Regions from separate parts of the Bordetella tumbae genome, predicted to be linked through region 1. Evidence: predicted binding sites of a transcription regulator. Region 1 holds the regulator's gene; each other region holds the start of a gene.
What was found. The regulator HrcA, encoded in region 1, represses chaperone genes, less so after heat shock. The targets are predictions, from matches to a motif close to TTAGCACTCNNNNNNNNNGAGTGCTAA.
Positions count from the first base shown of each region.

Region 2: the regulator HrcA is predicted to act here: its motif matches at 7,964-7,990, upstream of rpoH (RNA polymerase sigma factor RpoH).
Region 3: the regulator HrcA is predicted to act here: its motif matches at 3,120-3,146, upstream of groES (co-chaperone GroES).

Region 1 covers NZ_BAAGVG010000015.1:327,541-338,265, forward strand. Annotated here, with positions in the region: gene murB (UDP-N-acetylmuramate dehydrogenase) at 1-145, shown strand, start outside; gene dapB (4-hydroxy-tetrahydrodipicolinate reductase) at 627-1,418, opposite strand; partial or broken gene ACYVI2_RS13905 (outer membrane protein assembly factor BamE) at 1,778-2,209, opposite strand; gene fur (ferric iron uptake transcriptional regulator) at 2,374-2,793, shown strand; gene recN (DNA repair protein RecN) at 2,965-4,629, opposite strand; gene ACYVI2_RS13920 (NAD kinase) at 4,648-5,547, opposite strand; gene hrcA (heat-inducible transcriptional repressor HrcA) at 5,676-6,683, shown strand; gene hemH (ferrochelatase) at 6,741-7,847, shown strand; gene ACYVI2_RS13935 (hypothetical protein) at 7,916-8,164, shown strand; gene grpE (nucleotide exchange factor GrpE) at 8,250-8,801, shown strand; gene ACYVI2_RS13945 (thioredoxin domain-containing protein) at 8,815-9,231, shown strand; gene dnaK (molecular chaperone DnaK) at 9,323-10,725, shown strand, end outside.
Region 2 covers NZ_BAAGVG010000018.1:212,495-223,219, forward strand. Annotated here, with positions in the region: gene ACYVI2_RS15835 (LysR family transcriptional regulator) at 1-303, opposite strand, end outside; gene chvE (multiple monosaccharide ABC transporter substrate-binding protein) at 461-1,516, shown strand; gene mmsA (multiple monosaccharide ABC transporter ATP-binding protein) at 1,526-3,061, shown strand; gene mmsB (multiple monosaccharide ABC transporter permease) at 3,058-4,260, shown strand; gene araD (IlvD/Edd family dehydratase) at 4,307-6,049, shown strand; gene ACYVI2_RS15860 (Gfo/Idh/MocA family protein) at 6,049-7,002, shown strand; gene ACYVI2_RS15865 (SMP-30/gluconolactonase/LRE family protein) at 6,999-7,847, shown strand; gene rpoH (RNA polymerase sigma factor RpoH) at 8,000-8,923, shown strand; gene ACYVI2_RS15875 (phosphodiesterase) at 9,209-10,012, opposite strand; gene ACYVI2_RS15880 (cation:proton antiporter) at 10,190-10,725, shown strand, end outside.
Region 3 covers NZ_BAAGVG010000024.1:187,745-198,469, reverse strand. Annotated here, with positions in the region: gene ACYVI2_RS26050 (Cu(+)/Ag(+) sensor histidine kinase) at 1-963, shown strand, start outside; gene groL (chaperonin GroEL) at 1,096-2,736, opposite strand; gene groES (co-chaperone GroES) at 2,769-3,056, opposite strand; gene ACYVI2_RS26035 (MFS transporter) at 3,326-4,501, shown strand; gene panD (aspartate 1-decarboxylase) at 4,574-4,954, opposite strand; gene ACYVI2_RS26025 (aldehyde dehydrogenase family protein) at 5,311-6,759, shown strand; gene ACYVI2_RS26020 (Bug family tripartite tricarboxylate transporter substrate binding protein) at 6,779-7,810, shown strand; gene ACYVI2_RS26015 (Bug family tripartite tricarboxylate transporter substrate binding protein) at 7,830-8,807, shown strand; gene ACYVI2_RS26010 (iron-containing alcohol dehydrogenase) at 8,844-10,007, shown strand; gene ACYVI2_RS26005 (ABC transporter substrate-binding protein) at 10,122-10,725, shown strand, end outside.

The DNA of each region.
Region 1 (10,725 bases):
GCATGACAGGCAAGCCTTGGTCCTAGTCAACAAAGGCAGCGCCACTGCCGCCGACATCATGGCATTAGCCGCAGCAATCCAGCACGACGTTTCAGTGCGTTATCACATCGAGCTAGAACCCGAGCCCGTCGTCTGGCAATCATAAGCAATAAGGCCGTAAGCCTTCGACGGCCCTTCCGAATCGCTTAAAGCGTCCGGACAGCGTTGGCAAGGTCGCAAGAGTTCCGATCACATCAAGCGCGGGCGCTCCTCATACCCGGACCGTTCCAGCACACCTGACTCTCTCGCAAGTCAAGCTCGAATGCGATCTGTCGGCGCGCCCGTAGGCGCCGACAGATCGCGGCCCTGCAAGATCTTCTTTTTAACAAAGACCGGCCCTACGAAGCCCAAGCAAGAAACTCGTCCCAGCGATGCCGCGAGCTGGAGACATTGCGAGTTGATGCGGGGCAGTGGCCGCGTTGGGGCGCCTCGGCGTCGAGCGAGGGAAACCGAAGGAGCGCAGCGACGAGGTTGACGAAGCGGTGTCGGCCGCGCAGGCGGCCGACCGACGCCGCGAAGCCCCAACGCGGCCACTGCCCCGCATCAACGTCAAAAGAACCCAACCGCTCCCGCAGATCACAGGCAGCCTACAACCCCAACACCGCCTGCATATCAAACACCCCGTGCCCCTTATCGCCCAGAAACCGCGCCGCCCGCAGCGCCCCCTGAGCATAAGTCGCCCGGCTGCCGGACCGATGCGTGATCTCGATACGCTCACCGTCCCCGCAGAAATACACCGTATGGTCGCCAACAATATCCCCCCCTCGCACTACCGAAAACCCGATAGTGCCAGGCTGGCGCACACCCGTATCACCATGTCGCGTCCAGGTCGCGACATCAGGCAGCGCGACATCCCAGGCCGAGGCAACCGTCTCGCCCATCTTCAGCGCAGTGCCTGACGGAGCATCGACCTTGTTGCGATGGTGTGCTTCGAACACCTCCACGTCATACCCGGAATTCAGGATACGCGCAGCGACATCCAGCAGCTTGAGCGTGGCATTCACTCCCACGCTCATATTCGGCGCGAAAACGATGCCGATCTTTTGGGCGGCCACGTCAATGGCGGCGCGCCCGGCATCGTCAAACCCCGTCGTGCCGATCACGATCCGGGTGCCGTGTTGCACGCAGGCCTTCAGATGCGCCAACGTAGCCTCAGGGCGAGTGAAATCGATCAGGCAGTCAGCATTGGCCAACGCGTCGAGTTGATCCGTAATCGTGACACCCGTCTCGCGGCCCAGAAACGCGCCGGCATCCTGTCCCAGGTCCGGAGAGCCTGCACGATCCAGGGCGACTGCGAGTGTGACGTCCGAAGCATTCAGGACGGCTTCGATGAGCATGCGGCCCATACGGCCGCCTGCGCCTGCAATAGCGATACGCATGTTTTTTCCTCTGGCTACAGCGATCAACGCAGCGGCTCGGCGCCACCGGTAGCGGGGTTGGACGAGCCCGTGCTGGGCGCATTCAATCGCAATTCTCGCTGGCGAGCCGTATTGCCGGACGTATCCTCTGGGGGTAATGTGTCTGATTCGGACATGCTCGGCGCACGAATGCCGCTGCCTGAATCAGAGGCCGGTTGAGGCGCCGTGTCCGGCTGCGAGACCGCCGTATCTGCACCGCTGGCAGGCACTGCCGTGCCGTTGGCGCCATCTGCAGGCAGAGCGCCGCCCGGCGGCGTCCCCAGCGCGGGCAACTGTGCCGCATCGGCCGGGACAGCCGACTGAATCGCCCCCTCGGCATTCTGGCGAGCGGTTTCAGCGTCGATCTGCTCGTCAGTTTTTCCCTGGGGTTTGCCTTCTGCGTTCAGTTGGAACGGTTGCAGTTCGGGCTGCTTGTCGCCTTCCCAGCGCACCAGGCGGTCATTGTCGAACCACACCGTGAATTTGCGCTCTTGAGGGTCACCGTAGCCGGGCTTGAAATAATACGGATAGTCCCAGCGATCCGCGTGCAGGACGCTGGTCAACGTGGGGCTGCCCAACGCAAAGCGGACTTGCTCGCGCGTCATGCCGGGCTGCAGCAGGGCGACTTGCTCTTGCGTGATCCAATTGCCCTGCTGGACAGGGGCCTTGTAGGGAAAGCCCCATTTGTCGGATGAGCAGCCCGCCACAACGGCTGCGATGGCGGTGGCTGCCAGTGCGGTTTTCAGGAACCGGGTCGGAATACGTGCAATGATGGACACCAAGCGCCCCTATCTGTGATTTAAAGCGGGTAAAACCGTTATCATAAAGGTTTCACAATGCGGTAGCTCCGTGGGCAGCGGAAAAAGGGCGGCGCGCTGCTGCAGTTTGTGCGCCGCAATTTCTGCCCTTGCCACCGCGGACAGAGAGCGATTACACCATGACAGACCAAAGCGAACTGAAAAACATGGGTTTGAAGGCGACTTTCCCTCGTCTGAAAATCCTGGATATCTTCCGCAAAGCAGACCAACGGCACCTGAGCGCCGAGGATGTTTATCGCGCGCTGATTGGCGAAAACGTCGAAATCGGCCTGGCGACGGTTTATCGCGTGCTGACACAGTTCGAGCAGGCCGGCATCCTGAGCCGTAGCCAATTCGACAGCGGCAAGGCGGTTTTCGAGCTGAATGACGGCGATCACCACGACCACCTGATCTGCACCAATTGTGGCAAGGTAGTCGAGTTTTCCGATCCCGACATTGAGAAACGTCAACACAAAGTGGCAAAAGACAACAATTTTGCCTTGGAAAGTCACGCCATGGTGCTGTACGGCATCTGCGGCGACTGCCAAAAAACCCGCTAAGTCCGGTCGGCTTGTGGCGGCACGTCAGAGGCTCGTCAGACCTCGTGTCCCGCCATTGCATGCGAGTTCGGTCAGCAATCGTTACGTATTGCTCTGACTGTAGCGAGTGCGCCTGGCCGCTCCAAAAACAAAAACGCCCCCTATGCAAGGGGGCGTTGTCCGTCGAGCGGCTTAGCGCGCGGCCTGTTCGGCCAAGCCCCCCAGCATTTCGCGCGCATGATCGCGCGTCGTGGCAGTGATTTTGATGCCGCCCAGCATGCGGGCAATTTCCTCGACGCGTTGATCGGCGTCCAATTCGGCAATCTGGGATCGCGTCGTGCCTGCCGTTTCTTTTTTGCTGACCCGATATTGCGCATTACCGCAGGCGGCAACCTGTGGCAGGTGGGTGACGCACAAGACTTGATGGCGTTCGCCGAGTTCCTTGAGCAGTTGCCCGACGACCTCAGCAACGGCGCCGCCTACACCACTGTCGACTTCGTCAAAAATCAAGGTTGGCACGCGTGCCGCCCGGCTGGCAATGACGGATAGCGCCAGAGATATCCGCGAGAGTTCGCCACCCGATGCGACTTTGCCCAACGGACGCGGTGTGGTGCCGGCATGGCCGGCCACCAGAAACTCGACTTGATCGCTGCCCTGTGCCGAGGGCGCCCCCGTGGAGACGATCGGCTCGAATCGGCCGCCTTGCATGGCGAGCGTCTGCATGGCCTGTGTGACTTGTTTGCCCAGGCTTTTGGCGACTTTGGCGCGCGCCGTAGACAGTTGTTTGGCTGCGGCGAGATATTGCGTTTCGGCTGTTTCGGCGCGTGCGCGCAAGGCGTCTATATCGCCTGCGGCTTGCAGGTCGGCCAACTGGGCATGCACATTGTCACGTAGCGCCGGCAAAGTCTCTGGATCGGTTTTGAATTTGCGCGCCATTTCAAACACGGCGCTCATTCGGGTGTCGACCTGGGCCAGGCGCTGCGGATCGAGTTCGACGCGGCTGACGTAGTTGTTGAGATCAGAGACGGCTTCCGACATGGCAATGCGCGCGGATTCGATTTCCTCAGCGACGCCTTGCAACCCAGCGTCGTGACGCAGCATGCTTTGCAGGCGATGTTGAGCCGTATTCAGCCGATGCAGGGCGGAGTCGTCTTCGCCATCGAGGGCCTCCAGGATCTGTCCGGCGCCGTCCAGCAAGGCCTGGGCATGAGCCAGGCGCGACTGTTCGGACTGCAGGGTATCCCATTCGTCAGCTTGCAGCGCCAGTTGATCAAGCTCGTCGGCTTGCCATTGCAGCCGCTCTCGTTCGGCGGCAAGCCCCGCGGCGTCTTTTTCGGCCAGCTCCAGTTGGCGAGCGACTGCCCGCCATGCTTTCCATGCCTGTGCGACGGTTTGGCGCAGCTCGGCATGGCCGCCATGGGCATCCAGCAGGTCTCGCTGCGCGTCGGGGCGCATCAGGCTTTGATGCGCATGTTGCCCATGGATATCCACCAGGCTGTCGCCAAGCTCACGTAATTGCGTCAATGTGGCCGGCATGCCGTTGATATAGCCGCGGCTGCGGCCTTGTGCATCGACGACGCGGCGCAACGCGAGTTCGTCTCCGTTATCCAGGTCGCGCTCTGTCAGCCAACTGCGCAGTGCCGCTGACGTATCGAACATGGCCGTGATATCTGCGCGAGCGGCTCCCTCGCGCAGGACGCTCGCGTCGGCACGCCCGCCCAGCGCCAGTGCCAGAGCATCGATCAAAATGGATTTTCCGGCGCCTGTTTCGCCCGAAAAAACGGTAAAACCCGAGCCGAAATGAATCTCGGCCTGTTCGACGATGACAAAATCGCGAATATGCAGGGTGCGCAACATAAGTGATAGTCGGTACGGTTATTCCACGCTGTCAGATGCCTGAGGCATCAAATTCCAATGCAGCTTGCGACGCAGGGTCGAAAAGAAGCTGTAGCCCTCGGGGTGCACAAAACGGATCGTATGCGGCGCACGTTGCACGGAAATGCGATCGCCCGGCTGCAGATCAGACCATGTCTGCATGTCGAAATGCACGCTCGCGCCGGTTTCGACGCGGCCAATGGCTGTCAACGTCATGCTGAGTACCCCGGTGCCCGGGATGACGATCGGACGGTTGGACAGGGTCTGCGGCGCCACAGGGACCAGCACCATGGCATCGAGGCCCGGATGCAAAATCGGACCGTTGGCAGACAACGCATAGGCCGTGGATCCCGTTGGCGTGGCGATGATGAGGCCGTCGGCCCGCTGCGCATACATGAAGGCCCCGTCCACTTCGACGCGGACTTCGATCATGCCGCCGCGTCCGGCGCGGTTGAGCACCACATCGTTCAGGGCAGGCGCGGTGTACATCAATTGATCACCGCGCCAGACACAGCCCTCCAGGAGCATGCGGTCTTCGGCGCGATAATTGCCCTCGATGATGCGGGCCAGGGCGTTTTGCGATTCCTGTACGGGGATGTCGGTGATGAAACCGAGCCGGCCATGGTTGATGCCCACGATCGACAAGCCAAACGGGGCGAGCGTACGCGCGGCGCCCAGCACGGTGCCGTCGCCGCCCATGACGACGGCCAAGGACGCGGTTTCGCCGATTTCTTTCAGGGTGGCCACGGGATAATCGCGCAGGCCTGTGTTCTGCGCAGTGTCGGCGTCGATCAATACTTGCCGGCCGGCTTTGATCAGCATTTCTGCCAGGGTGCGCAGCGGCGCGTCCAGACCCGTATCCTGGTGTCTGCCAATCAGGGCAACAATGGGAAAATGCATGGCGAAAAGGACCGATAATCAATAGGAACGGCACATTGGCCGGGTCGATTCGCCGATTATATGGGGCGGCTTATCCGGCTGCAGGACAAAAATCGCCCATTTCTGAAAGTTTCCCTACAATAGCCCTCATGGATGATCGCGCCCGCGCATTACTTAAAGCCCTGATAGAACGTCACATTGCCGATGGACAACCGGTAGGGTCGCGCACGCTATCCAAGGTCTTTGATCTGTCTCCTGCCACGATACGCAATGTCATGGCGGATCTCGAGGACCTGGGGCTCATACACAGCCCGCATACGTCCGCAGGCCGCGTGCCTACGCCGCGGGGCTATCGCATGTTCGTCGACTCGTTGCTGGCCGTGCAGCCGTACGAGTTCCAACCACAGCAATTCGGCGAGGCTGCCTTGACGGCCACAGAGCCTTCGCGGGCGGTCAACGCAGCGGCGGCGCTGTTGTCCAATCTGACGCAGTTCGCGGGTGTGGTGTTGACGCCCAAGCGCGCACAGGTATTTCGTCAAATTGAATTCATTCGCTTGTCGGGTAAACGGGTGTTGCTCATCATCGTCACGCCCGACGGCGATGTCCAGAACCGGATCTTGACCGTTCAACGCGACTATTCCGAGGCCGAGCTCCTCGAGGCCGGGAATTTCTTCAACGTGCATTTCGCAGGCAAATCCTTCGATGCGGTGCGTCGTACGTTGACGACCGAGTTGGCGCAATTGCGTGATGACATTTCGCGCCTGATGCAGGCCGCGGTCGAGGCCGGGGCCGAGGCGGCCGAGGATGGTGATGATGTAATCATCTCGGGCGAGCGCAAGCTGCTCGACGTGACCGACATCGCGTCCGATATGGATCGCCTGCGCAAAATGTTCTCCTTGTTCGAGAAGAAAACCGATTTGCTGCAATTGCTGGATACTTCCAGCCGCGCCCAAGGGGTGCAGATCTATATCGGCGGCGAGTCGCAGTTGCTGCCCATGGAAGAATTATCCGTGATCACGGCTCCCTATGGCGTCGACGGCAGGGTGATCGGTACCTTGGGTGTCATCGGGCCCACTCGCATGGCCTACGAGCGCGTCATTCCGATTGTCGACATCACGGCGCGCCTGCTGTCCAACGCATTCAGCCATAATCATTAAGATTCAGCCGGATCATTGAGCCGGCTCTCCGGCAGCTTGGTTCTTGAGAGGTATTTCGTGTTTCTGCGCTTGTTCAAGTATTTATGGCCTGAGCGTTACCTGCCCGAACCCCCACAGACGGATCCTTTCGATGACAATCCCGCCCCGCGAGAGGCGGGGCCTGTCGGCGTCCTGCTGGTCAATCTTGGAACCCCGGCCAGTCCGACGCCGCGCGATATACGCCGTTATCTGGCGGAGTTTTTGTCCGATCCCCGGGTGATCGAGATTCCGCGTTATTTGTGGCTGCCGATCTTGCATTGCCTGGTGCTGGCCCGGCGCCCGAGCCGTTTGCAACCGCGTTATGCGGGAATCTGGATGGAGGAGGGCTCGCCCTTGATGGTGTACAGCCGCCGTCAGGCCGAGGGTGTGCAGCGTGCGCTGCAGGCACGTGGCAGGCAGGCGCGGGTCGAGCTCGCGATGCGCTATGGCGAACCGTCTATCGAGCAGGCCATCACGCGATTGCGGCAACAGGGTTGCCAGCGTATCTTGACCGTCCCGTTGTACCCGCAGTATGCCGCGAGCACGACGGCGACCGTGGTCGATGCCGTCACGGGGCATGTTGCCAAATTACGGGATCAGCCCGAGCTGCGATTTATCAAGCGTTTCCATCAGGACCCAGGGTACCTGGATGCGTTGGCGCGTCAGATATCGGACTATTGGCAGACAAACGGCCGTCCGCAAAAACTGGTCATGAGCTTTCACGGCTTGCCTCGTTATTCGATCGAATTGGGTGACCCGTATTACCGGGATTGTCTGGAAACGGCGCGTTTGCTGCGCGAACGTCTGTCGTTGACGCCCGATCAGGTCGAGGTGACGTTCCAGAGCCGTTTTGGCGCCGCCCGATGGCTGGAGCCCTATACGGAACCCACACTGAAAGCCCTGGCAGGTCAAGGCGTTACCGAAGTTGACGTGGTGTGCCCGGGTTTCGTCGCCGATTGCCTGGAGACGCTGGAAGAGATCAGCCAGGAATGCCGCGACGCTTTCTTAGAAGCGGGAGGGCGTCAGTTCAGATATATCCCGGCACTGAACGATCATCCCGATTGGATCGAGGGATTGGCCGCCTTGGCCGACAATCACTTACAAGGTTGGGCCCCTCGAACGACCGCAGGTCGTACACTAGAATAGAACTTGAGGGCTCCGCCGGCGCTGCGCCAGCGGGGTATGAGTGAACGGCAGCTTTCAGGGGATCGCGAATGAGCACATCCAATAAACCTGGGACGCAGGCGCCACCCCGGCCCGAATCTCCCGCCAAACAGGACGAGCGCGTCGAAGGCGAACTCGACAAGGCGCTCGATGAGTCTTTTCCCGCGAGTGACCCTGCGGCCACCGTCGCGCCGAGCGCGGATGCTCAGGACGGCGAGGAAGCCGCGCTGGACGAGGCGCTGGAAGAAAGCTTTCCTGCCAGTGATCCGCCCGCACCCGCCCAGCCACGGGAAAAGTAGCCCTATCTGTCGCATGGCCTCTTGAAATAGCCTGTAAGGCCCCCATTATTGGGGCCTACGCTATTGTTTTTTTGGAGGATCCCCCATGACGGCATCTCAAGAGCCTGTCGATCAAGCCCCCGAGTCCGAAGACCAAGGCGCTGCCGCGCCCGTCACTATCGAATCGCTGCAGGCCGAAATTGCCGCGTTGCGTGCCGAGCTCGAGGCCGCCCAGGCCACCGTCACTGGACAGCAAGACCAATTGCTGCGTACCCACGCCGAGGCCGAAAACGTCCGACGTCGTGCCCAAGAAGACGTGTCCAAGGCACGCAAGTTCGGTATTGAGTCCTTTGCCGAAAGCCTGGTTCCCGTCAAAGACAGCCTCGAAGCTGCGCTTGCCCAGGCAGATCAGACTCTGGAAGCCCTGCGCGAGGGTGTCGAAGTGACGCTCAAGCAGCTGAGCGGCGCATTCGAGCGCAATCTGCTCAAAGAAATCGCCCCAGTGCAGGGTGACAAGTTCGACCCGCACCTGCATCAGGCTATTTCCTCTGTGCCGGCCCAGCAGCCCGCCAATACGATCGTGCAGACGCTGCAAAAGGGCTACGTGATTGCTGACCGTACCCTGCGCCCGGCCTTGGTGATCGTTTCTGCAGGCTGATCGGCTCGCGACCATGTCTGGCTCCACTTCGTTCGATCCGTCTCAGGTTTTTCAGGTGTTCGCCATGCGTGCCGTCGGCACCGCCGATATTGATCAGGCGGTGATCGAGGCGCCGGGCGATGACTTGCGATGCGTATTCTTGTGGGGCCAGGATTGTTACAACTGCAATTTGTTCAAGCAGGCCGCGTTATTGCATCAACGAGCCTTGCTGGATCTGGGATTGAGCTGGTTTCAGGCTGACGTCTACGCCGACGAGGCATTAGGGCGGCGATTTGCGTTGCACGGTGTGCCGACTTTTGTGTTTTATCGCGGCGGCAAGCGCCTGGGGCGTATTACCAGTTGGCCCGGGCTGCCGCAGTTTGTGGCCGCCGTCAGCCGCCTGCAGGACGCAGTGTCCACCGGCGAGCAGAAAAGCACGCCAGGGTCTTGAAAAACCCCATTGGCAGCCCCAGTTAGGTTGAGACTGAGTTTTTTTCCCAATTTTCTGTATTTACGAAATCAATATTCAAGGTATTCCCACCATGAGCAAAATCATCGGCATCGACTTGGGCACGACCAACAGCTGCGTGGCTGTCATGGACGGTAACCAGGTCAAAATCATCGAAAACGCCGAAGGTGCCCGCACGACTCCTTCCATCATCGCCTACATGGACGATGGTGAAACCCTGGTCGGCGCGCCCGCCAAGCGTCAAGCGGTGACCAACCCCACCAACACGCTGTACGCCGTCAAGCGCCTGATCGGCCGCAAGTTCGACGAAAAAGCTGTCCAGAAAGACATCGACCTGATGCCCTACAGCATCGTCAAGGCCGACAACGGCGACGCCTGGGTCGAAGTGCGCGGCAAGAAAATCGCGCCTCCCCAAGTCTCCGCCGACGTGCTGCGCAAAATGAAGAAAACCGCCGAGGACTATCTGGGCGAAGAAGTCACCGAAGCCGTGATCACGGTGCCGGCCTACTTCAATGACAGCCAACGTCAGGCGACCAAGGACGCCGGCCGTATCGCGGGCCTGGAAGTCAAGCGCATCATCAACGAGCCCACCGCTGCCGCGTTGGCGTTCGGCCTGGACAAGTCCGAAAAGGGCGATCGCAAGATCGCGGTGTATGACTTGGGCGGTGGTACGTTCGACGTGTCCATCATCGAAATCGCGGACGTGGACGGTGAAAAGCAGTTCGAGGTTCTGTCGACCAACGGCGACACCTTCCTGGGTGGCGAGGACTTCGATCAGCGCATCATCGACTACATCATCGGCGAATTCAAGAAAGAGCAAGGCGTGGACCTGTCCAAGGACGTCCTGGCCCTGCAACGCCTGAAAGAAGCCGCTGAAAAAGCCAAAATCGAGCTGTCGTCCAGCCAACAGACCGAAATCAACCTGCCGTACATCACGGCCGATGCTTCCGGTCCCAAGCACTTGAACCTGAAGATCACGCGCGCCAAGCTGGAAGCCCTGGTCGAGGAACTGATCGATCGCACGATCGAGCCCTGCCGTGTGGCCATCAAGGACGCTGGCGTCAAGGTTTCCGAAATCGACGACGTGATCCTGGTCGGCGGTATGACCCGTATGCCCAAGGTGCAGGAAAAGGTCAAAGAGTTCTTTGGCAAGGACCCGCGCAAGGACATCAACCCCGACGAAGCCGTGGCTGCTGGTGCCGCGATTCAGGGTTCGGTGTTGTCGGGCGACCGCAAGGACGTGCTGCTCCTGGACGTGACGCCTCTGTCGCTGGGTATCGAAACCCTGGGCGGCGTGATGACCAAGATGATCCAGAAGAACACCACGATCCCGACACGTTTCTCGCAAACGTTCTCGACCGCTGACGACAATCAGCCGGCCGTGACGATCAAGGTGTTCCAAGGCGAGCGCGAAATCGCTGCGGGCAACAAGAGCCTGGGTGAGTTCAACCTCGAGGGTATTCCGCCCGCGCCGCG
Region 2 (10,725 bases), on a different contig from region 1:
AATCTTGACCTCGCCGCCGCCGCCCGAGTGGTAGGCCTCGATGTCCTCTTGCAAGCTACGCAACTCGCGCAGCAACGCACGCACGCGCCGAATGACGAGCAGGCCGAGTTCAGTGGGCACCATGCCCTTGGCGTGTCGATGAAAAAGCGTCCCGCCGGCCGCGGTCTCGATGTCGGCCAGCATCCGGGACGCGGCCGGTTGTGACATGGCAATTCTCTGAGCGGCAAGCTGAAGCTGGTCCAGGTCGGCGATTGCCGCGAGTAATTGCATCTGCGCGGGTTTGAGTAGAAAGCGAGATCGCATATTCCATACCTTTATTGGTATGTGAAAGTCAGAAAATAGAATTTTACTGTTATGTTTTGAGCGGCGTAGCATGCATGCGCTGACCCTAGATCGAGGGTTGTGCAGGTCCGGGGAGCACCAGTCCGGCCTGAAATCAAAGATCAAAGGAGACAAGACAATGTTCAAGAAAATCGTGACCGCCGTGCTGGCGGCAGCGGCGGCGTGCGTGGTTTCGGCTGCTGCTGCCGAAACCGTTGGCATTGCGATGCCAACTAAGTCCTCTCCGCGCTGGATCGCGGACGGCAATGCGATGGTCAAACTGTTCCAGGAAGCTGGTTACGACACGCAGTTGCAGTTCGCCGAGGATGACATTCCGAATCAGTTGGCCCAGATCGAAAACATGATCACTCGGGGAGTGGATGTGCTGGTCATCGCTGCCATCGATGGCAGTACGCTGACCAACACGCTCGAGAATGCTGCGGCGGCCGACATCAAGGTCGTTGCCTATGATCGCCTGATCCGCGGCACCGAACATGTCGATTACTACGCCACGTTCGACAATTTCAAAGTGGGCGTAGAGCAAGCGCAGTCGCTGATCAGCGGGCTGAAGCAGCGCTTTGGCGGCGTCAAACCCTGGAACGTGGAGTTATTCGGCGGCAGTCCCGACGACAACAACGCCTATTTCTTCTACGACGGTGCCATGTCCGTGCTCAAACCGTTGATCGATGCTGGTGACATCAAGGTCGTGTCGGGTCAGACCGGCATGGATCGGGTGGGCACCTTGCGCTGGGATGGCGCCGCGGCCCAAGCCCGTATGGATAACCTGCTGTCCTCGAGCTATACCAAAGAGCGCCTGCATGGCGTGCTGTCGCCGTACGATGGCATGTCCATTGGAATTCTCTCGTCGCTCAAAGGCGTGGGATATGGCTCGGGCGGGCAGAGCATGCCCGTGGTCACCGGTCAGGATGCGGAGTTGCCGTCGATCAAATCCATTCTGGCCAACGAACAGTATTCCACGATATTCAAGGACACCCGAGAGTTGGCACGCGTCACGGTAGGCATGGTCGACGCCATGCTCAAGGAAGGCAAACCGCAAGTCAACGACACCAAGACATACAACAATGGCGTGAAAGTCGTTCCCGCCTTCCTGCTGCAACCCACGGTGGTCAACGCAGACAATTGGGAGGCGGTGCTGGTCCAGTCGGGCTATTACCAGAAATCGGATATCCAGTAGGTCGCATCCATGACCTATCTTCTGGAAATGCGCGCCATCACGAAGACCTTTCCAGGCGTGAAGGCGCTGAATCGGGTCGATCTGGCGGTCAGACATAACGAGATCCACGCCATTTGCGGCGAGAACGGTGCGGGCAAGTCCACGCTGATGAAGGTCTTGTCGGGCGTCTATGCCCACGGCAGCTACGACGGCGAGATTGCCTACGATGGCGAGATCATGCGTTTTCGCTCCATCCGCGATAGCGAGGCGCGCGGTATTGTCATCATCCACCAAGAGCTTGCATTGGTGCCGCAGTTGTCCATTGCCGAGAATATCTTTCTGGGCAATGAGCGCGCGTCAGGTGGCGTGGTGTCGTGGCACGAAACCTTTCGTCAGGCGGGAGAATTGCTGCGCAAGGTCGGTTTGACGGACGCGCCCGGCACGATGGTCGGGACGCTGGGAGTGGGCAAACAGCAACTGGTCGAGATTGCCAAAGCGCTCGCCAAGAACGTGCGGCTGCTCATTCTGGACGAACCGACGGCAGCTTTGTCAGAGTCGGACAGTCAGGCCTTGCTGGACTTGCTGCTGGAGTTGAAGGCGCAGGGCGTGACCTCCATCATCATCAGCCACAAGCTCAACGAAGTACGCCGCATCGCCGACCGGGTCAGCGTGATACGTGACGGATCGACGGTCTCGACGCTGGACGCCGCGACCGAGGCCTTATGTGAGGACCGCATCGTGCGCGACATGGTGGGACGGGACATGTCGCAGCGCTATCCGCCGCGCGAACGCCGTGCCGGCGAGGCGGTACTCGAGGTGTGCGACTGGAACGTCTGGCATCCTGAGCAGAGAGGCCGGCAGATGGTCAAGGACGTGTCCTTCACAGTCCGCGCCGGTGAGGTGGTGGGTATAGCCGGACTGATGGGAGCGGGCCGAACCGAACTTGCCATGTCGATTTTCGGGCGTGGATACGGCCGCCATATTTCCGGCCAGGTGCGGATGCGGGGCAAACCGGTCGATGTTTCGGACGTGCCCAGGGCCATCAAGGCAGGTCTGGCCTACGTCACCGAAGACCGTAAGTCGCTGGGCCTGCTGCTGGAGGACACGGTGCTGCGTAACGTGACCCTGGCCAGCCTGGAGCGCGTAGCTCGTGCGGGGGTGATCGACCGCCGACGTGAAATCGAGATATCGGAAAAATACCGAACGGCCATGCGTATCCGCACACCTTCGGTATTTCAGACGGTCGCCAATCTGTCCGGCGGCAATCAGCAGAAGGTGGTTTTGTCCAAATGGCTTTTTACCGAACCGGACGTGCTGATTCTGGATGAACCCACGCGCGGCATCGATGTCGGTGCGAAATACGAGATATACGGGATCATCAACGGGCTGAGCGAACAAGGTAAAGCCGTGGTCATGATTTCTTCGGAGCTGCCCGAGTTGCTGGGCATGTGTGACCGCATCTATGTGATGAACGAGGGTGCGTTCATCGGCGAGCTCGATGCCGGGCAAGCCACCCAGGAACGCATCATGTCGCTCATTGTCAGCGACGAGGAGCAGAGCATATGAATACCTCGACGTCCCTGCCAACATCGGGCGGCAACAGCAACAGCGTCGGCGCCTATTTTGCGAAGCATATGCGCGAATACGGCCTGCTGATCGCGTTGGTCGCCATCCTGATCATGTTCCAGGTACTGACCGATGGCACGCTGATGCGGCCGGTCAACATTACCAACCTGCTGCTGCAGAACAGCTACATCGTCATCATGGCCCTGGGCATGTTGATGGTGATCGTATCGGGGCATATCGATCTGTCCGTGGGATCAGTGATGGGCTTTGTCGGCGCGCTCGCCGCCGTGCTGATTGTCCAACTGGGCTGGCCGGTCTGGACCGCGGTACCGGCATGCCTGCTGGCCGGCATGGTTATCGGCGCGGCCCAGGGGTACTTCATTGCATTCTGGAAGATCCCTGCGTTCATCGTGACGTTGGCTGGCATGCTGATATTCCGCGGGCTGTCGCTGTGGCTGTTGCAAGGCCAATCGGTCGGTCCGTTTCCTCGCGACTTTCAACTGCTGTCCACCGGTTTCGTGCCTGACCTCTTTGGTGCGGGCAAGCCCAATTTCACCGCGCTGATAGTGGGAGTCGTGGGTGTGGCGCTGCTGATGTACTCATCCTGTCGGGCATGGTCGCGTAACCGCCGATATGGCATTGATGCCGAGCCGCTGGGGTTTTTTGTGGGACGCCTGGCCATCATCTCGATGGCGATCCTGTTCTTCACCTGGAAGCTTGCGGGTTTTCGCGGTTTGCCAAACGTGCTGCTCTCCATGGGAATACTGACCGCGATTTACGTCTTCATCACCGAGAAGACAACGCTGGGTCGACGCATCTATGCGCTGGGCGGCAACGAGAAGGCCGCGCGTATCTCAGGCATCAAGACGGAACGGCTGACCTTTCTCACGTTTGTGAACATGGGCTTCCTGGCGGCGCTGGCGGGGCTGATCTTTGCCGCGCGCCTGAATACGGCCACACCCAAGGCCGGCTTCGGACTCGAACTGGACGTCATTGCGGCAGTGTTCATCGGCGGAGCGTCGGCCTCGGGCGGTACCGGCAAGATCATCGGCGCGGTGGTGGGGGCTTTCATCATGGGCGTCATGAATAACGGAATGTCCATTCTCGGCATCGGTATCGACTACCAGCAAGTCATCAAGGGATGCGCTCTGCTGGCCGCTGTTTTTTTCGATGTCTACAACCGCCGCAGGCAAGGCTGATCCCGATCCGGATCAAATCACTACAAAGAAAGAGAAGGGAGACTCCATGGCTTTCAAACCCGCGCCCTGGCCACGTTCGTTGCGTTCGCAGCACTGGTATGGAGGCAATACGCGCGATGTCATCTACCACCGCGGCTGGCTCAAGAATCAGGGCCATCCGCACGACCTGTTCGACGGCCGCCCGGTCATTGGCATCCTGAATACGTGGTCTGACCTGACGCCGTGCAATGGGCACTTGCGCGAATTGGCCGAGAAGGTGAAGGCCGGCATCTGGGAGGCTGGCGGCTTTCCCGTCGAGGTACCGGTGTTCTCGGTATCCGAGAACACCTACCGGCCGACCGCGATGCTGTATCGCAACCTGGCCGCGCTGGCGGTCGAGGAGGCGATGCGCGGTCAGCCCATCGATGGTGCCGTACTACTGGTGGGCTGCGACAAAACCACGCCGTCCTTGCTCATGGGAGCGGCGTCCACCGACTTGCCCTCCATCGTCGTGACGGGCGGTCCGATGCTCAACGGCTACTTCCAGGGCGAGCGCGTCGGATCCGGTACGCATCTGTGGCGTTTTTCAGAGGCCGTCAAGGCGGGAGAAATGACGCAGGAGGACTTCCTCCAGGCAGAGCAGTCGATGTCGCGTTCCTCGGGTACCTGCAATACCATGGGTACGGCCTCGACCATGGCATCCATGGCCGAGGCGCTGGGCATGGCGCTGTCGGGCAATGCAGCGATTCCTGCCGTCGACAGCCGTAGACGCGTGCTGGCGCAGTTATCGGGCCGGCGCATTGTTCAGATGGTCAAGGATGACTTGAAACCGTCGGACATCATGACCCGAGTGGCTTTCGAGAACGCCATTCGCACCAATGCCGCGATAGGCGGTTCGACCAATGCCGTCATTCACCTGCTGGCAATCGCCGGGCGCATTGGGGTCGATTTGACGCTGGATGACTGGGATCGTTTCGGGCGGGACGTGCCCACCATCGTCAACCTGATGCCGTCGGGCGAGTACCTGATGGAGGAATTCTTCTACGCGGGCGGATTGCCCGTGGTGCTCAAGCGCCTGGGCGAAGCCGGCCTGCTGCATAAAGACGCATTGACGGTCTCTGGGGGCGCGCTATGGGACGAGGTCAAGGACGTTCGCAACTGGAACGAGAACGTGATTTTTCCTGAAGGCAAGGCGCTGGCGGCCTCGGGCGGCATTGTCGTGCTCAAGGGTAATCTGGCGCCGAACGGGGCAGTGCTCAAGCCCTCCGCCGCCAGCCCCCATCTAATGGTGCATCGAGGACGCGCGGTCGTTTTCGAAGATATCGATGATTACAAGGCGAAGATCAACGACGAGGCGCTCGATATCGACGAAACCTGCATCATGGTCCTAAAGAACTGTGGTCCTCGAGGCTATCCAGGCATGGCCGAAGTCGGCAACATGGGTTTACCCCCCAAGGTGTTGCGCAAGGGGATTACCGATATGGTGCGCATCTCGGATGCGCGCATGTCCGGGACGGCCTATGGCACGGTGATCCTGCATGCCGCGCCCGAGGCGGCAGCGGGCGGCCCGTTGGCTGTGGTGCGCACCGGCGACATGATCGCGTTGGACGTGCACGCTCGATCGCTGACGCTGGAGGTGTCGGACGTCGAACTGGCCGAGCGGCTGGCGGCCTGGCGCCCGGTGCATCAGCCCGTATCTACCGGCTATATTTGGCTGCACCAGCAGCATGTCGGCGGCGCCGATACCGGCGCCGACCTCGATTTTCTGAAAGGCTGCCGAGGTTCGGCGGTCGGCAGGGAGTCTCACTGATGAAAATCGCGCTCGTAGGGGTGGGAAAGATCGCCCAGGCCCAGCATGTGCCTGCCTTGCAAGCCTCGCCGCATTGGCGTCTGGCGGCGACGGTCTCGCAGGAGGGCAGTGTGAATGGCGTCAAGGCCTACACGGATTTCGACCGCTTTCTGGACGAAAATCCCGATATCCCTGTTGTGTCCTTGTGCGTGCCACCCGCGGCGCGCTTTGACTATGCGTACCGGGCATTGCAGGCAGGACGCCATATCATGCTCGAAAAACCGCCTGGTGCGACCCTGGCAGAAGTCGAGATCCTATCCGCCCAGGCTCGGCAGCGCGGGTTGACGATCTACACAACCTGGCATTCGCGCCTCGCGCACGCCGTCGCGCCAGCCAAGGTGTGGCTGGCCGGCAAGACTGTCAGTGCCGCGCGCATCATCTGGAAGGAAGACGTGCGGCACTGGCATCCGGGCCAGGTCTGGGTGTCGCAGCCCGGGGGCATGGGCGTGTTCGATACGGGTATCAATGCTTTCTCCATCCTCACCGAGATCCTGCCTGTGCCCGTGTATCTGCAGTCAGCCTCGCTTGAGGTGCCCGAGAACTGGCACGTGCCTATTGCCGCGCGCTTGCAGTTTTCCGGCAACGTGTATGCAGAGCTGGATTGGCGTCAGACTGGGCCGCAGACCTGGGACATGGAGATCGATACCGACCAGGGTGAGCTTGCCCTGCGCCTGGGCGGCAATGTACTGGAGATCGACGGCAAGGCAGTCGCCGGACAGGACGACATCGCGGGAGAGTACCCCGCGCTGTATGCACGCATGGCCGAGCTGGTGGCCAACGGCGAATCCGAGGTCGACCTGATGCCTATGGTGCATGTGGCCGACGCGCTCAGCCTCGGCAAACGTACGGTGATTCCGCCGTTCGATCTGTCGTCCTCTGCCCACGCATCCGCCGTTACAGGGCTCTCGGCATGAGCACGGTTTTCGACAGCCGTCCTTGTCATCTCGGCGAGGGCGCACTCTGGCATCCCCGGCGCGAAATGCTGTTCTGGTTCGACATTCTGGACAATCGTTTGTTGGGGCGGGGAGCGGATGGTATCTACCAGGCCGAGCTTCCCGAACGGCATTCGGCCGCTGCATGGATCGATGCCGATCGGCTGCTGCTGGCCTCCGAGACGGGTCTGTGGTGCTTTGATCTGGATAGCCGGCAGCGTGTCCGCGTGGCGGAAATCGAAGCACACGACGCCACGACACGCTCCAACGACGGCCGTGCCGACCCATGGGGTGGTTTTTGGATCGGCACCATGGGCAAGCAGGCCCAGTCTGGCGCTGGGGCCCTTTACCGCTTTTTTCGGGGCCGATTGGTACGCCTGAGGGCCGGGCTGACGATACCCAATGCGATATGCTTTGCGCCGGATCGCAGTCTTGCGTATTTTGCAGACACGGCGATTCAGCGGGTGTGGCAGTGGCAACTGGATCCTGAGGGCTGGCCGATGAACGACCCACAGGTGTTCATGGATTTCGCCGCGGCAGGGCTGTATCCGGATGGTGCCGTGACCGACGCGGACGGCGCACTCTGGATTGCGCATTGGGGTGCGGGTTGGGTCGGCCATTATGACGTAGCGGGGACTTGCCTCGCGCGCCGAGATTTGCCTTCACCGCAGCCTACCTGCCCGGCATTCGGGGCTGGCCGCCTGTATGTGACGTCGGCGTGGGAAGGCATGTCGTCACCGGCGCGCGAAGATTACCCGCTGGCCGGCCAGACCTTTGACCTAGGGCCGGTTGCGGGGGCGCGCGACGAGCCCTCCTTTTGCCTGTAATTCTGACCGCCCTGCTGCCGATAGGCCGGAGAACGGTATGACACCGGCATGCCGCCGTGTTGTATGACCCGAAAGGCGTGACTCGCATGGAACTTTGATGCACTGCGGCAGTCGAATTAGCACTCGTATAGATAGAGTGCTAATATCAACTGATGCCCCTGTCAATTTCCCCCTTGGAGGACGCAACCATGAAGCAACCCAGTAGCTCGTTGGCCCTGTCCGGCAACGCCCTGGCGTTGGCCGTTGCCAATCCAGGTTCACTAGGTACGATCGAAGCCTACATCTCGGCCGTCAACCATCTGCCGGTGCTGACCGCCGAGCGCGAAACTGAGCTCGGCCGTCGTTTGCGCGACCAGGACGATCTCACGGCCGCCCGCGAGCTGGTGCTGTCGCACCTGCGTCTGGTGGTATCCGTGGCGCGTCAGTATCTAGGCTATGGCTTGCCCCATGCCGACCTCATCCAGGAAGGCAACGTCGGCCTGATGAAGGCCGTCAAGCGCTTTGACCCGGAACGCGGCGTGCGTTTGGTATCGTTCGCCGTGCACTGGATCAAGGCTGAAATTCACGAGTTCATCATCCGTAATTGGCGCATGGTCAAGGTGGCCACCACCAAGGCGCAGCGCAAGCTCTTCTTCAATCTGCGCAGCATGCGTCCTGATGGCCATACGCTCGACCCCGAGCAGGTCGATCGCATTGCTCAGGAACTGAACGTGCGTCGCGAAGACGTCAGCGAAATGGAGATCCGCCTGTCAGGTCGCGATCTATCGCTGGAAAAGCAGGATGACGAGGACGAGGCCTATGCGCCTATCTCGTATTTGTCCGACGAGGGCCATGCAGAGCCGACCCGCGTGCTTGATCGCCGCGAACACGATGATCTGCAAGGCCAAGGCTTGGCGAACGCCTTGCAAGCCCTGGACGCACGCTCGCGCCGCATCATTGAGGCGCGCTGGTTGCAAGATGAGGGCGGAACCACGCTGCAAGAGCTCGCCCAAGAGTTCGGCGTTTCTGCAGAGCGCATTCGCCAAATCGAATCCGCTGCGCTAAAGAAAATGCGTGGCGCCTTGGCTGCAGCCTGACAGTCGATTTTGTGGTGCAGAAAGCCCCGGCATCGCGATGCCGGGGCTTTCGCGTTTTGGCGCCGGCTTATTGTTGCAGCATAATTTTTATAATAGACACATTTTGATTCAATTTTCTGCCGCGGTAGACCCCTGCCGCAGGAAACTTATTCGACGCGCCAGAGACTAAATACCTGTAGACCGCAATTGCCGCATCCCGGCGTGTAGTCTTGCATCCGTTTCGGCTTCTCCTCTTCCCCTCCCCTATGAAACGGATGCTTGCAGGGCACCTCGCATATCGGTGCCCTATTTTTTTGCCTGCAGCCAGGCGGCGTCACTCAGGCGGCGCACCCCGGTCGCCAGCGATCCATCCCGATACAGCTTGAGCCATCGGTACCCCGGCGGGGAATCGTCCAGCACATGCTGGCCGTCACGAATGCTGAACTGAAAGCACGTCGAGGGGGTGGCTAGCAGGCGCATGTGATGGCGGCGCCGGTCAAATGCCTGATGGACATGGCCCCACAACAGCACGCGTGCGCGCGGCAGGTTGGCCAGACGCTGAAACAGCGTTTGGGCATTGTCGACCATCATCTGGTCAGGAAAACTGCTGTCCATCTGTACCGGGTTATGGTGCAACGCCACGAGTATGTGCCGATCTCCCGCCAACGCCGATGCTTGTTCCAGCAGATCGAACTGCTCATCACTGATATGGCCCGCGTTCGAGCCAGGTACCGTGGAGTCCAGCAAAATGATGCGCCAGGCGCCGATGTCCGTGACGGGCTGGGCCCAGAGTCCCATGGTTTCACGCAGGGCGTGCACATCGTCATGATTGCCCGGCAGGCAGCGCACCGGCCAGTCCGTCTGCTCCAGCAGCTCGCGCAGGCGTTGATAGGCCTGCACAGAGCCGTCCTGCGACAGATCTCCGGTCGCCAGCAATAGGTCGGGGCGGTGTCCGTTGGCGCGAACCAGATCCATCACCGCGCGTAAACTGGCATCGGTGTTGACCTGGCACATGACGCTTTCTGGTTCGGCCATCAGATGTAAATCCGTCAGCTGTACCAGCAGTGTGGGGGCGTCGGCGCGGCCCGCGCTGGAAGTCGAAGCCGGCAAGAGGCCTCCTGAATATCCAATAAAGCTCAGTACCATACCCAAAAAGCGCCCCACCGGACCATTTGAATAAGCAAGACCCGTAACGAAACGTGCGCGGCAGCAGCACGTCCGCAGGAAGGCCGTAAAAAAAGCTATCCTTGTTCTCTGTCTGATACGTTTGCGGCTTGTGCACCCTTCATGGATATAGGTTTTATTGTTTTCGGTTTATCCGGCCTACTCACATTGGTGTGCTTCATGCCGCCCTTGGCCGGCCGCGTCAAGCTGCCCTATTCGGTCCTATTGGCCATTGTGGGCTGCTTGTTGGGTATCGGGCTGCACTTGCATGGTTGGGCTCCCCCCGTGCTGGGGGATCTGTTCGACACGATCGAGCGTTTCGAGATTTCGTCCGAAACCTTTTTGATGGTGTTCCTGCCTGTGCTGTTGTTCGAAACCGCCCTGGCCATGAACGTGCGTCGCTTGATGGACGATATCGGTCCTATTTTGATGATGGCCATCGTGGCGGTGGTGGTGTGTACCGTCGTGGTCGGTTTTGCCGTCAATGCCGTGTCGTCATACGGGCTGGTGGCTTGCCTGCTGCTGGGGGCTATCGTGGCCACGACGGATCCGGTGGCCGTGGTGGGGATATTTCGCGAGGTGGGGGCGCCCAAGCGGTTGACTACGCTCGTCGAGGGCGAAAGCCTGTTCAACGATGCCGCGTCGATCGCGCTGTATTC
Region 3 (10,725 bases), on a different contig from region 1:
TCCGCGCCCCGAGTCGTCGTGGCGATGGATATCGATTTCCACGTTCATTTCCTGGATTCGTTCAAGCAGATGCAACGCTGGGCAACGGGCATCGTGCTCCTGATATCGATCGTCGTTGCTTGGTTAGCCGTCCAGTGGGGGCATCGTCCGATCCGCAAGATCACTCGAGAGATTCGGGCCATTCGTTCTTCGCAGCTCGACGTCAGGCTGCATCCCGCCGATGTTCCGATGGAACTGGCTGAGCTGGCCACATCGTTCAACGACATGATCGGCCGCCTCGAAGACAGCTTTTCCAGGCTATCGCATTTTTCTGGGGATATTGCGCACGAGCTGAGAACCCCTGTCACGAATCTGGTGACTCAGACAGAGGTAGCGCTGCGCCAGGCTCGCTCCTCTGACGAATACCGGGAAATCCTCTACTCGAATCTCGAAGAGTTTGATCGCATGGGCCGCATGATCGGCGACATGCTGTTTCTGGCTCAAACGGAAAATGATCCCGGGAATTTACATCGCTCGGATATTGATCTGGCTGAGCTGATCCGAGGATTGTTCGACTACTTTGAAGCACTCGCAGAGGATGCGGGTATTGTGCTTCGATTAGAGGGCGAGGCCCAACCGGTGCGCGCAGATAAGGAGATGATCTTGCGTGCGCTGAGCAATCTTCTGTCCAATGCGATCCGCTATACGCCTCGTGGTTCGTCGGTCACCGTCAGCTTGGCGCAGGACGAGCGGTCGACGCGAATCAGGGTGGAAAATCCCGGCCGCAAAATTCCCGAGCAGTATCTGCCCAAGTTGTTCGATCGCTTTTTCCGAGCCGATCCTGCACGTCAACGGAACTCCGCCGGTGCGGGGTTGGGGCTGGCCATCGTAAAGTCCATCGCGCAAGCGCACGGCGGTGCCGTGTCCGTCACATCGGACGACATAGCGACGAAGTTTGATTTAACGTTGCCTCGCATTGCGTAAAAAGGCCCCTACGCTGCACCTACGGCTTGCTGTCGCTCCGGCGAAAAAAACACCCTCGGAGCATAAACCCCGAGGGTGTTGATTCGGCATATCCCCGGCGTGCCGGGGATACTTCGCGACAATGGCGTGGACTTAGAAGTCCATGCCACCCATGCCGCCCATGCCACCAGGCATTGCGGGAGCAGCGGGCTTGTCTTCAGCCAGTTCGACCACAGCGGCTTCAGCCGTCAACAGCAGGCTGGCAACCGAAGCGGCGTTTTGCAGCGCGGTGCGGGTCACCTTGGTGGGATCCAACACGCCTTGCTCGACCAGGTCGGTGTACTCGCCGGTTGCAGCGTTGTAGCCGTAGTTGCCCTTGCCGCCCAGAACCTTGTCCACCACCACGCTGGCTTCTTCGCCGGCGTTGGTAACGATGGTACGCAGGGGTTCTTCGACAGCACGCAGGATCAGCTTGATACCAGCGTTTTGGTCGGGCGTATCGCCTTGCAGGCCAGCGATGGCTTGCTTGGCACGCAGCAGAGCTACGCCGCCGCCAGCAACCACGCCTTCTTCCACAGCAGCGCGGGTAGCGTGCAGGGCATCTTCGACGCGGGCTTTCTTTTCTTTCATTTCGACTTCGGTGGCAGCACCGACGCGGATCACAGCAACACCGCCGGCCAGCTTGGCCACGCGTTCTTGCAGTTTTTCACGGTCGTAGTCCGAGGTCGCTTCTTCGATTTGCACGCGGATTTGCTTCACGCGGGCTTCGATCGACTTGCTGTCGCCAGCGCCGTCGATAACCGTCGTGTTTTCCTTGGCAACTTCGATGCGCTTGGCTTGACCCAGGTCTTCCAGGGTAGCCTTTTCCAGCGACATGCCGGTTTCTTCGGAGATCACAACGCCGCCGGTCAGGATGGCGAGGTCTTCCAACATGGCTTTGCGACGATCGCCGAAGCCAGGAGCCTTGACGGCGGTGGTCTTCAGGATGCCACGGATGTTGTTCACAACCAGGGTCGCCAGGGCTTCGCCTTCGACGTCTTCGGCGATGATCAGCAGAGGACGGCTCGACTTGGCAACTTGTTCCAGCACGGGCAGCAGATCACGGATGTTGCTGATTTTCTTGTCGAAAATCAGAACGTACGGATCGTCCAGAGCGGCAACTTGCTTCTCGGGGTTGTTGATGAAGTAGGGCGACAGGTAGCCGCGATCGAATTGCATACCTTCGACCACGTCCAGCTCGTTTTCCAGCGACTTGCCGTCTTCGACGGTGATGACGCCTTCCTTGCCGACCTTGTCCATCGCGTCAGCGATGATCTGGCCGATCGACGAGTCGCTGTTGGCCGAGATCGAGCCAACTTGAGCGATTTCCTTGCTGGTGGTGACCGGCTTCGATTGCTTGGCCAATTCAGCCACGGCAGCAGCCACAGCCTTGTCGATACCGCGCTTGAGGTCGATGGGGTTGAAACCAGCGGCAACGTACTTCAGGCCTTCTTGAACGATGGCTTGAGCCAGCACGGTGGCGGTGGTGGTGCCGTCGCCGGCGTTGTCCGAGGTCTTCGAAGCAACGTCTTTAACGAGTTGAGCGCCGATGTTTTCGAACTTGTCTTTCAGTTCGATTTCCTTGGCAACCGACACGCCGTCTTTGGTGACGGTCGGGGCGCCGAACGAGCGCTCGAGCACAACGTTACGGCCCTTGGGGCCCAGGGTGGTTTTGACAGCGTTGGCGAGAACATTCACGCCACGAACGATGCGCACGCGCGCGTCATCGCCGAACAGGACTTGCTTGGCAGCCATTGTGAGCTTCCTTCGAAATTTTGTTCAGGTAATTACTGGATCACGGCGAGGATTTCTTCCTCGCGGATGACGAGCAGTTCTTCGCCGTCGACTTTCACCGACTGGCCGGCGTACTTGCCGAACAGAACCTTGTCACCAGCCTTCAGATCGACCGGCAGCACTTTGCCGTCTTCGGTCTTCTTGCCCGGGCCAACGGCCACGACTTCGCCTTGATCCGGCTTTTCAGCGGCGCTATCAGGGATAACGATGCCCGAGGCAGTCTTGCGCTCGTTGTCCAGGCGTTTGACGATCACGCGATCGTGCAGGGGACGCAGGGCCATGAGGAACTCCTGTTTCTAAATATAGAAGGTGAAAAAAATCGGGTTTCAGGCCGGGAAGCAGTGTTAGCACTCACCGGCAGCGAGTGCTAATTATAGGGATGATGGCGAGAGGTTCAAGGGGGGGAAGGGGTGTTGTTACATTTTTGGTGGGAGATTTCACGCAACTTTCGCCAAATCCAGAAGTGGCTTGGACGAAACATTCGTTCAGGTGCAGAAACCTATCGAGCGTTGAGCACATGCTCCAGCGTGTCTATGATGGGCTGATATATATGAATAACCAACAATATCGGCCTCTTCATAGCGTCCCCACCGCCATGCTGATCATCGGGGCCGCATTCTTGGGCAGCACGCTCGCGACGCCTTTTTATCTGCCGTACCAGCAAACTTTCGGATTCAGCGAATTCACCCTGACGCAGATCTATGCAATCTATGTGCTGGGCAATATGGTGGCGCTGCTGTTTCTGGGGCGCCTGTCCGACAGCCTGGGCCGAAAACCCATCCTGATGGCCGCATTGCTGCTTGCCTGCCTGTCCACCTTGCTGTTCATTTTCGCGGCTGGCACGATTTGGTTGTTCGCAGCCCGACTGGTCAGCGGGCTGGCGGTAGGCCTGGCGTCCAGCACGGGCACAGCCTGGCTGGTCGATATAGACGCTGAGCACCACACCGAGCATGCTACCGTGCGGGCGGCGGGGGCGAACTTCGCCGGATCTGCTATCGGGCCGCTGGCGGGCGGTGTGCTGTATCAGTACGCGTTCGCGCCCATGCAATTGGCATGGGTCTGCTATCTTGCCGCACTCGCTGGTGTGCTGATATTGCTGTATCGCGTGCCGGCGGGCCGGCCGACAGCATCTGGCCGGCCGGACCTGTGGCCGCGCATCGCGGTACCGCGGCGCCTGCGCCGATACTTCATCACGCCGGCCCTGACAGCCTTCTGCGTGTTCGCCTTCATTGGTTACTACCTGGCCTTATTGCCCAGTATCGTGCAGGTAATTCTGCCGTCCGGCGGTGGCCTGGCGACCGGCGCCATCATGTTCGTGCTATTCATGGGAGGGCTGGGTGCACTGCTGGCTGAGCGTCGCTTTCCTTGCGATCGTAGTATGCGCATCGGCCTGATATTGCTGGTGCCGGCGCTGTGCACATTCTATCTGGCACAGCGCGAGGCGTCGCTCTGGTTGCTAATTCTGGGTACGCTGCTCACGGCCGCGGCATCGGGTATGGGGTTCGGCGGAAGCCTGCGCGTTGTCGGCCAAATCAGCCCGTCCAGCCATCGTGCGTCGATTTCCTCCGCATACTATCTCGCTTGTTTCGTCGGCGCGTCCATTCCGGTATTAGGCATCGGCCTGGCGGCAGTACTGTGGGGTTTGTCTGCTGCCAGCTTGATCTTCACGGTAGTGACTTCCTTGCTGGTGGCGGCCGCGCTCATCACCCGTAGAAGCCGGTCCTAAAGCAGATGAAGCCGTGCCTGCCCGACTTCATCTGTTCTGAACAGGGGCAGGTCAACGTCAGCGCTCGGCATTCTAGCGGGCATTGCGCGGTTCAAACGCGCGGACTTCCTTAACCTTGTTCGCCTCATCCAGCAGCACGACCGTCGGGAGATGTGTCGTCGCGAGCTGCTCGTCTACTGGGCTGTATGTGCAAATGATCAAGTGGTCACCGACCTGTGCTCTGCGCGCCGCAGCGCCGTTCAGAGAGATCGCGCCGCTGCCGGCGGGCGCCTCGATGATATAGGTGTCAAAGCGCTCGCCATTGGTGACGTTGTAAATCTCGATGCGCTCGAACTCCAACATACCGGCGGTCTTCAGCAATGTCGCGTCAATGCCGCATGAGCCTTCATAGTTTAGATCGGCCTCGGTAACGGTGGCTCTGTGCAGCTTGGCGCGAAGCATTATTCGTTGCATGAAGATTCTCGAAAATAAATTTTGGACAAAAGGACAGGGAATGGGACGCAAGCATTTGCGTCTCGGCCTCGGCAATCAACGCACATTTGTCTTTCGCTGGCGAAGATCAGCTCGTGGCGGGGAATTGTATCCATGACGCTCAGAAAATCCCATCGCTCCCGAGCTCGGGGGCATGTTGAGCGGTAAAGCGACTTCACCTGCCTTAAACACCTCTTCATGAAAACTGGATACGGATGAACGATTGAACTACCTATAATCCGAGAATGAATCATTTCATTTAAATGGCGATGTGTGGTGAAAGCATCCCTTATTTATCGATGAAAATCACAGATAACGTTTCACATTAAGGCAAAATAATGAGCGCAGCACCTTTGCACATCGATGGACTGCCACCGACCGGGCAACTGATCAATGGCCGATGGCTGGATGGCGGCCCCAGCTTTACCGTCGAGGACAAGTTCAGCGGCCGTCCTATTGCCCAGGTCGCCTCGGCGACGCGTGAACAAGTGGCCGAAGCCGTCCGCGTCACGCGAGCCGCCGTTGATGGCGGTCCGCCTCCGCCGCATGACCGCGCCCAGGTATTGCGCCGCGCTGCCGGGCTGGTTGAGTCCTTCCGTCAGCGTCTGGTCGACGTGATGGTGGCCGAGGCCGGCTTCACTATCGTCGATGCCAATGGCGAAATCGATCGTGCGATCGTCACGCTGAGTCTGTCTGCCGATGAGGCTTTGCGTCTGGTAGGCGAAGTCATTCCGTTCGGTGCCAGCCCGGGCGCACATCGCCGGATGGGTTTCACGCAGCGATTCCCCATTGGGGTCGTCTGTGCCATTACGCCTTTTAACGCGCCGCTCAATACGGTGCTGCACAAGGTCGCGCCCGCGTATGCGGCAGGCAACTCAGTCGTACTCAAGCCGTCGGCCTTTACGCCGCTGACCAGTGCGTTGCTGGCTCAGCTGCTTTTGGAAGCCGGAATGCCACCTGCTTTTCTTGCCGTCGTGCAAGGGGAGGGGGATACGGTCGGCACGTGGCTGCTCGAGGAACAGGACATTGCTTTCTACACCTTTACGGGCAGTACGAGAGTGGGGCGCATTATTCAACAGGCGGCAGGCCTGCGACGTACCCAGATGGAGCTGGGTAGTATCGCCAGCACGATCGTCTGCTCTGACGCAGACCTGGACCGCGCGATACCCAAGATCGCCAACGCGGGACTACGCAAGGCCGGACAAGTCTGCACCTCTGTGCAGCGGCTATACGTGCAGCGGGATATCGCCGAAGAGGTCGGCCAGCGTCTCGCGGCATTCGCTGCCACGCTCAAAGCCGGCGATCCGCGCGACCCGGATACCAAAGTCGGGCCGCTGATCAGCGAACAGTCTGCCATCCGTGCCGAAAGCTGGCTGCGCGAAGCAGAGCAAGGCGGAGCCAAACTGCTGTGCGGCGGGCAACGCGAACGCTCGGTCATCACACCTGCGGTCGTGACGCATGCTCCCGATGGCGGCCGAGTCTGGTGCCAGGAAGCGTTCGCGCCATTGCTGGCCCTGCGGCCTTTCGATGATTTCGAAGAAGCGATACGCGACGCCAACTCGACGCCGTTTGGCTTGTCGGCCGGCGTGTTTACGCAAGACATTGATCGTGCTTTGCGTGCGGCTTCGACCTTGCGTTTCGGGACTGTACAGATTAATGAAACCTCAAGCGCCCGTTCTGACGTGATGCCTTTTGGCGGAGTCAAGGACAGCGGCTTCGGCAAAGAAGGCCCCGCTCACGCGATTCGCGAAATGACCGAAGAACGGCTGGTCGTTTTCAATCCATGAGGCGCTCTGCAAAAGAATCATGAAAAAAGAAAAATTCATCCGGAGTGAGACATGCGATGCGCGACGCCGCCTCCTGTTGGGAGCGGCCGTCGCAACGGCTAGTGCTGCCTTCCCCTTGGGACGGGCCGGTGCTAGTGGTGGCGCCTTTCCCTCCAAACCGATTGTCCTAATCGTTCCATTTGCGCCGGGTGGCCCCACCGATGTGCTGGCACGCGTCATCGCCGAGGGAATGGCCAAGGACCTGGGGCAGCCCATCATCGTCGAGAATACTCCTGGCGCTGGCGGCACCGTGGGCAATGCCCGCGCAGCACGCATGGCCGGCGACGGATATACGCTGCTCATTGGCAACGTAGGTACGCTGGCGGCCAACACGACTCTGTATAAAAAACTTCCGTACGACATCCTCAAGGACTTCATTGCCTTGGGCTCTGTCGGCGATGCCCCCCAAGTCTTGTCGGCGCGAAAAGATTTGCCGGTCTCTGGTCTGGACGAGTTTGCGGCCTACGCCCGCGATCACGCCAAGGAGATGAACTTCGGCGCAGCCGGTGTGGGTTCAGGTTCGTTTCTGGGAGGGATCCTCTTGAACGAGCGGCTGGGCCTGAAAATAACTGCGGTCAACTACCGCGGTGCCGGTCAGGCGCTCAATGATGTGATCGCTGGCCATCTGGACTACCTGGTGGACAGCAGCACAACCTCGGTCGGCTATGTGAAGTCCAACATGGTGCGCGGTGTCGCCGTGCTGAGGCCGCAGCGAATTGCCGCGCTGCCCGACGTGCCGGCTGCTGGCGAGTCGGCATTCGCCGACCTGCACTACGACATCTGGAACATGCTTCTGGTGCCTCAGGGTACACCGGCGCCTGTCGTTGAGCGCCTGAATCAGGCGCTACGCAATTCCGTGGCTGCGCCCGCTACCCGCGAGCGCCTATCCGGCTCCGGTATCGAAGTGCCCAACTCACACAGCCAGACGCCGGAAGGTGCGGCCGAATTGCTCGCCAGCGAAGTACAGCGCTGGACTCCCATTCTGACCAAACTCAACATCACCGTTGATTGACAACAATACAGGAGACACAATGCGTCAACTCAGTTCACGTGCCGCGGCTACGCTCGCCACCTGTGCAATGTTCCTCATGCCGGGTACGGCGGCTCAGGCAGCCGAGTGGCCCCAACAGCCCATCACCTTGGTTGCGCCGTTTACCCCGGGCGGCACGACCGATATCGTCGCACGTGCGGTAGCGATGCAGTTGCAACAGCAACTGGGCCAAACCGTGATCGTCGAAAACAAGCCTGGCGCAGGCGGCACCCTGGGAGCGGGCATCGTCGCTCGAGCCAAGCCTGACGGCTATACCTTGTTGCTCGCCAATGTCGGCCACACAGCAGCCAGTGCGCTGTACAAGAATCTGCCGTATGACTTCGAACGCGACATGACGCAAATCACGACAGTGGCCGATGTGCCCAATGTCCTGGTCGTCGCGAAAAGCTCGTCAGTCAACCGTGTCCGCGAACTGCTGGACTATGCCAAAGCACATCCCAAGGAAATCGACTACGGCTCGGCCGGCATTGGCACCACACAGCATCTCTCGGCGGAACTGCTAAAGAAACAGACGGGTATGCAAGCCCTGCATATACCGTTCAAAGGCGCTGCGCCCATGATGACGGATCTCATTGGCGGCCGTCTCACCTTTGCCCTCGATTCAGCAGCTTCGGCGGCGGCGCAGATCAACGGCGGGGGCGTCAAGCCCCTAGCGGTGACCAGCCTGGAAAGAACGCGGTTCCTGCCCGATGTGCCGACATTGAACGAATCCGGTGTGCCTGGTTATCAGATGTCTACTTGGTACAGCCTGGCTGGACCCAAGGATATGCCGCCTGCCGTCGTCCAACGCATATGGCAAGCCGTCAAGGCCAGCATGGAAGACCCTGTCATGCGCAAGACGCTCGAAGGCATGGCCGCAAACCCTGGCGGCATGGACCCGGCCGAATTCCAGAAATTCGTCCACGAGGAAACAGTACGTTGGACCAATCTGGCCAAAGACTGGGATAGCAACGACTAAGCGCTCACAGCAAGACAACACACAAAAAGGTTCAGCATGGCAGTCTCCGAAATCAGCACGTTCTTTTGTCCAACCCGCTTGTATATGGGTATCGGATCGCATCGCAAGCTTGGCGATCTGCTGCGAGCACAGGGTTGCAAACGACTGTTCGTCGTCATCGACGGCGCGCTATTGTCCGGCGAGTTCTATACCAACATCCGCACGATGCTGGATGATTTAGGTGTCGCCATCGCGAGCTATTCGGAGATTGAGCCGGACCCCAGCGCGATTACTGTAGAGCGCGCCTTCGCGGCATGCCAGGCACATCAAGCCACCGCATTGCTTGCAGTGGGCGGTGGCAGCGCCATGGACGTCGCGAAAGCGGTCGGCATTCTCGCCACCAACGGCGGACGCATCCACGACTATGAGGGCATCGAGAAATTCACTACGCCGCCGCTGCCGTTGATCGCTATTCCGACAACGGCGGGAACAGGCTCTGAAGTATCGGGATCATGTGTCATCACCGATACGGAGAAGAACCTGAAAATGTCGATCCGTCATGCTGCGCTCAACCCTGCGCGATTTGCCATCCTCGATCCGCTCGCATTGCGGACACTACCGGCACACGTGGCGGCGCATTCAGGCATGGACGCATTTGTACATGCGTTCGAATCATATATTTCGCGCCAGGCGAATCTGGTCACCGACGCCATCAACATCGAAGCAATCGAGCTGCTGGCGGCCAATATCCGGCCCTTTGTCGCGAACCGTGACAACCTGCAGGCTGGCCTGAACATGCTGGTTGGTTCCGCGCTGGCTGGCATCACATTCGGTCAGACAGGCTTGGGCAACGTGCACTGCATGGCGCGCTTTGTCGGTGCTTATTGGCATTTGTCTCACGGCCTATCCAACGCCGTTTGTTTGCCATATGTTGCGCGCTTCAATCTCTCTGCCAACCCGGGCAAGTTCGCTCGCGTGGCCGCTGCCATGGACCGCCCGGTGCGAGGACTGGCCGAGATGGATGCGGCGCGTGCTGCGGTAGAGGCTATCGAGACATTGTGCAGGGATCTGGCGATACCGGCCCGGTTGCGCGATGTCGGAGCAACAGAAGACAAATTCGACGAAATCGCGGAGTTATGCACCCAAGCCAATTACAACCGATGGAATCCACGCATGACAACTACAGCGGACTTTCGCGCCTTGTTCGCTGAGGCATTCTGATGTTTGCGCGAGAGTAGAGATGAACGGACAAGCCAGCAACGCTTGAACCTACTTCATTTATTCAAAACGGTCATAGCTTTGATTATGGCCAATCAAAAGGTTGAGGAGACGACAATGAAACATAAGCTTGTAGGCCTGGTCGCGGCATGCACGATAGCTGCTCTGCCCGGTGTGGCTGCGGCGAATTGTGAAATCAAAATAGGCGCAACGGGTCCGCTATCCGGCGCCGCCACGCAGTGGGGATTGGCGATCAAAGGGGCTGCTGACTATGTGGCCGCCGAAGTCAATGCCAAAGGCGGGATGAAGGTCGGAGACGAAACCTGTCAGCTGCGTGTTGTTGCCATTGACGCGAAGTACACCGCAGAAGGCGCCGCCGCAGCGGCGAACAATTTTGTCAGCCAGGGCGTCAAATTCATCCTGGGACCCATGGGTTCGCCGGAGGTCACCGGTATGAAGCCGATCGCCACGCGCAACAAGATGCTCATGATGAGCGATAGCTACGCGCGTGACGCCATCGGTCCTCGTTGGCCGCTCACCTTCCACATTGGTCCGGGCCCGGCTGCCTGGGGAGACCCGATCGTCAAGCACGCCAAGCAGACCTTTGGCATTAAGAGTGCATTGACGATTGCACCGAATGACCAGGCAGGCACCGATGTGGCCGAGGTGGTTGCTGCCATTTATGAAAAAAATGGCGTGCCGACCAAGCTGGAGTACTACC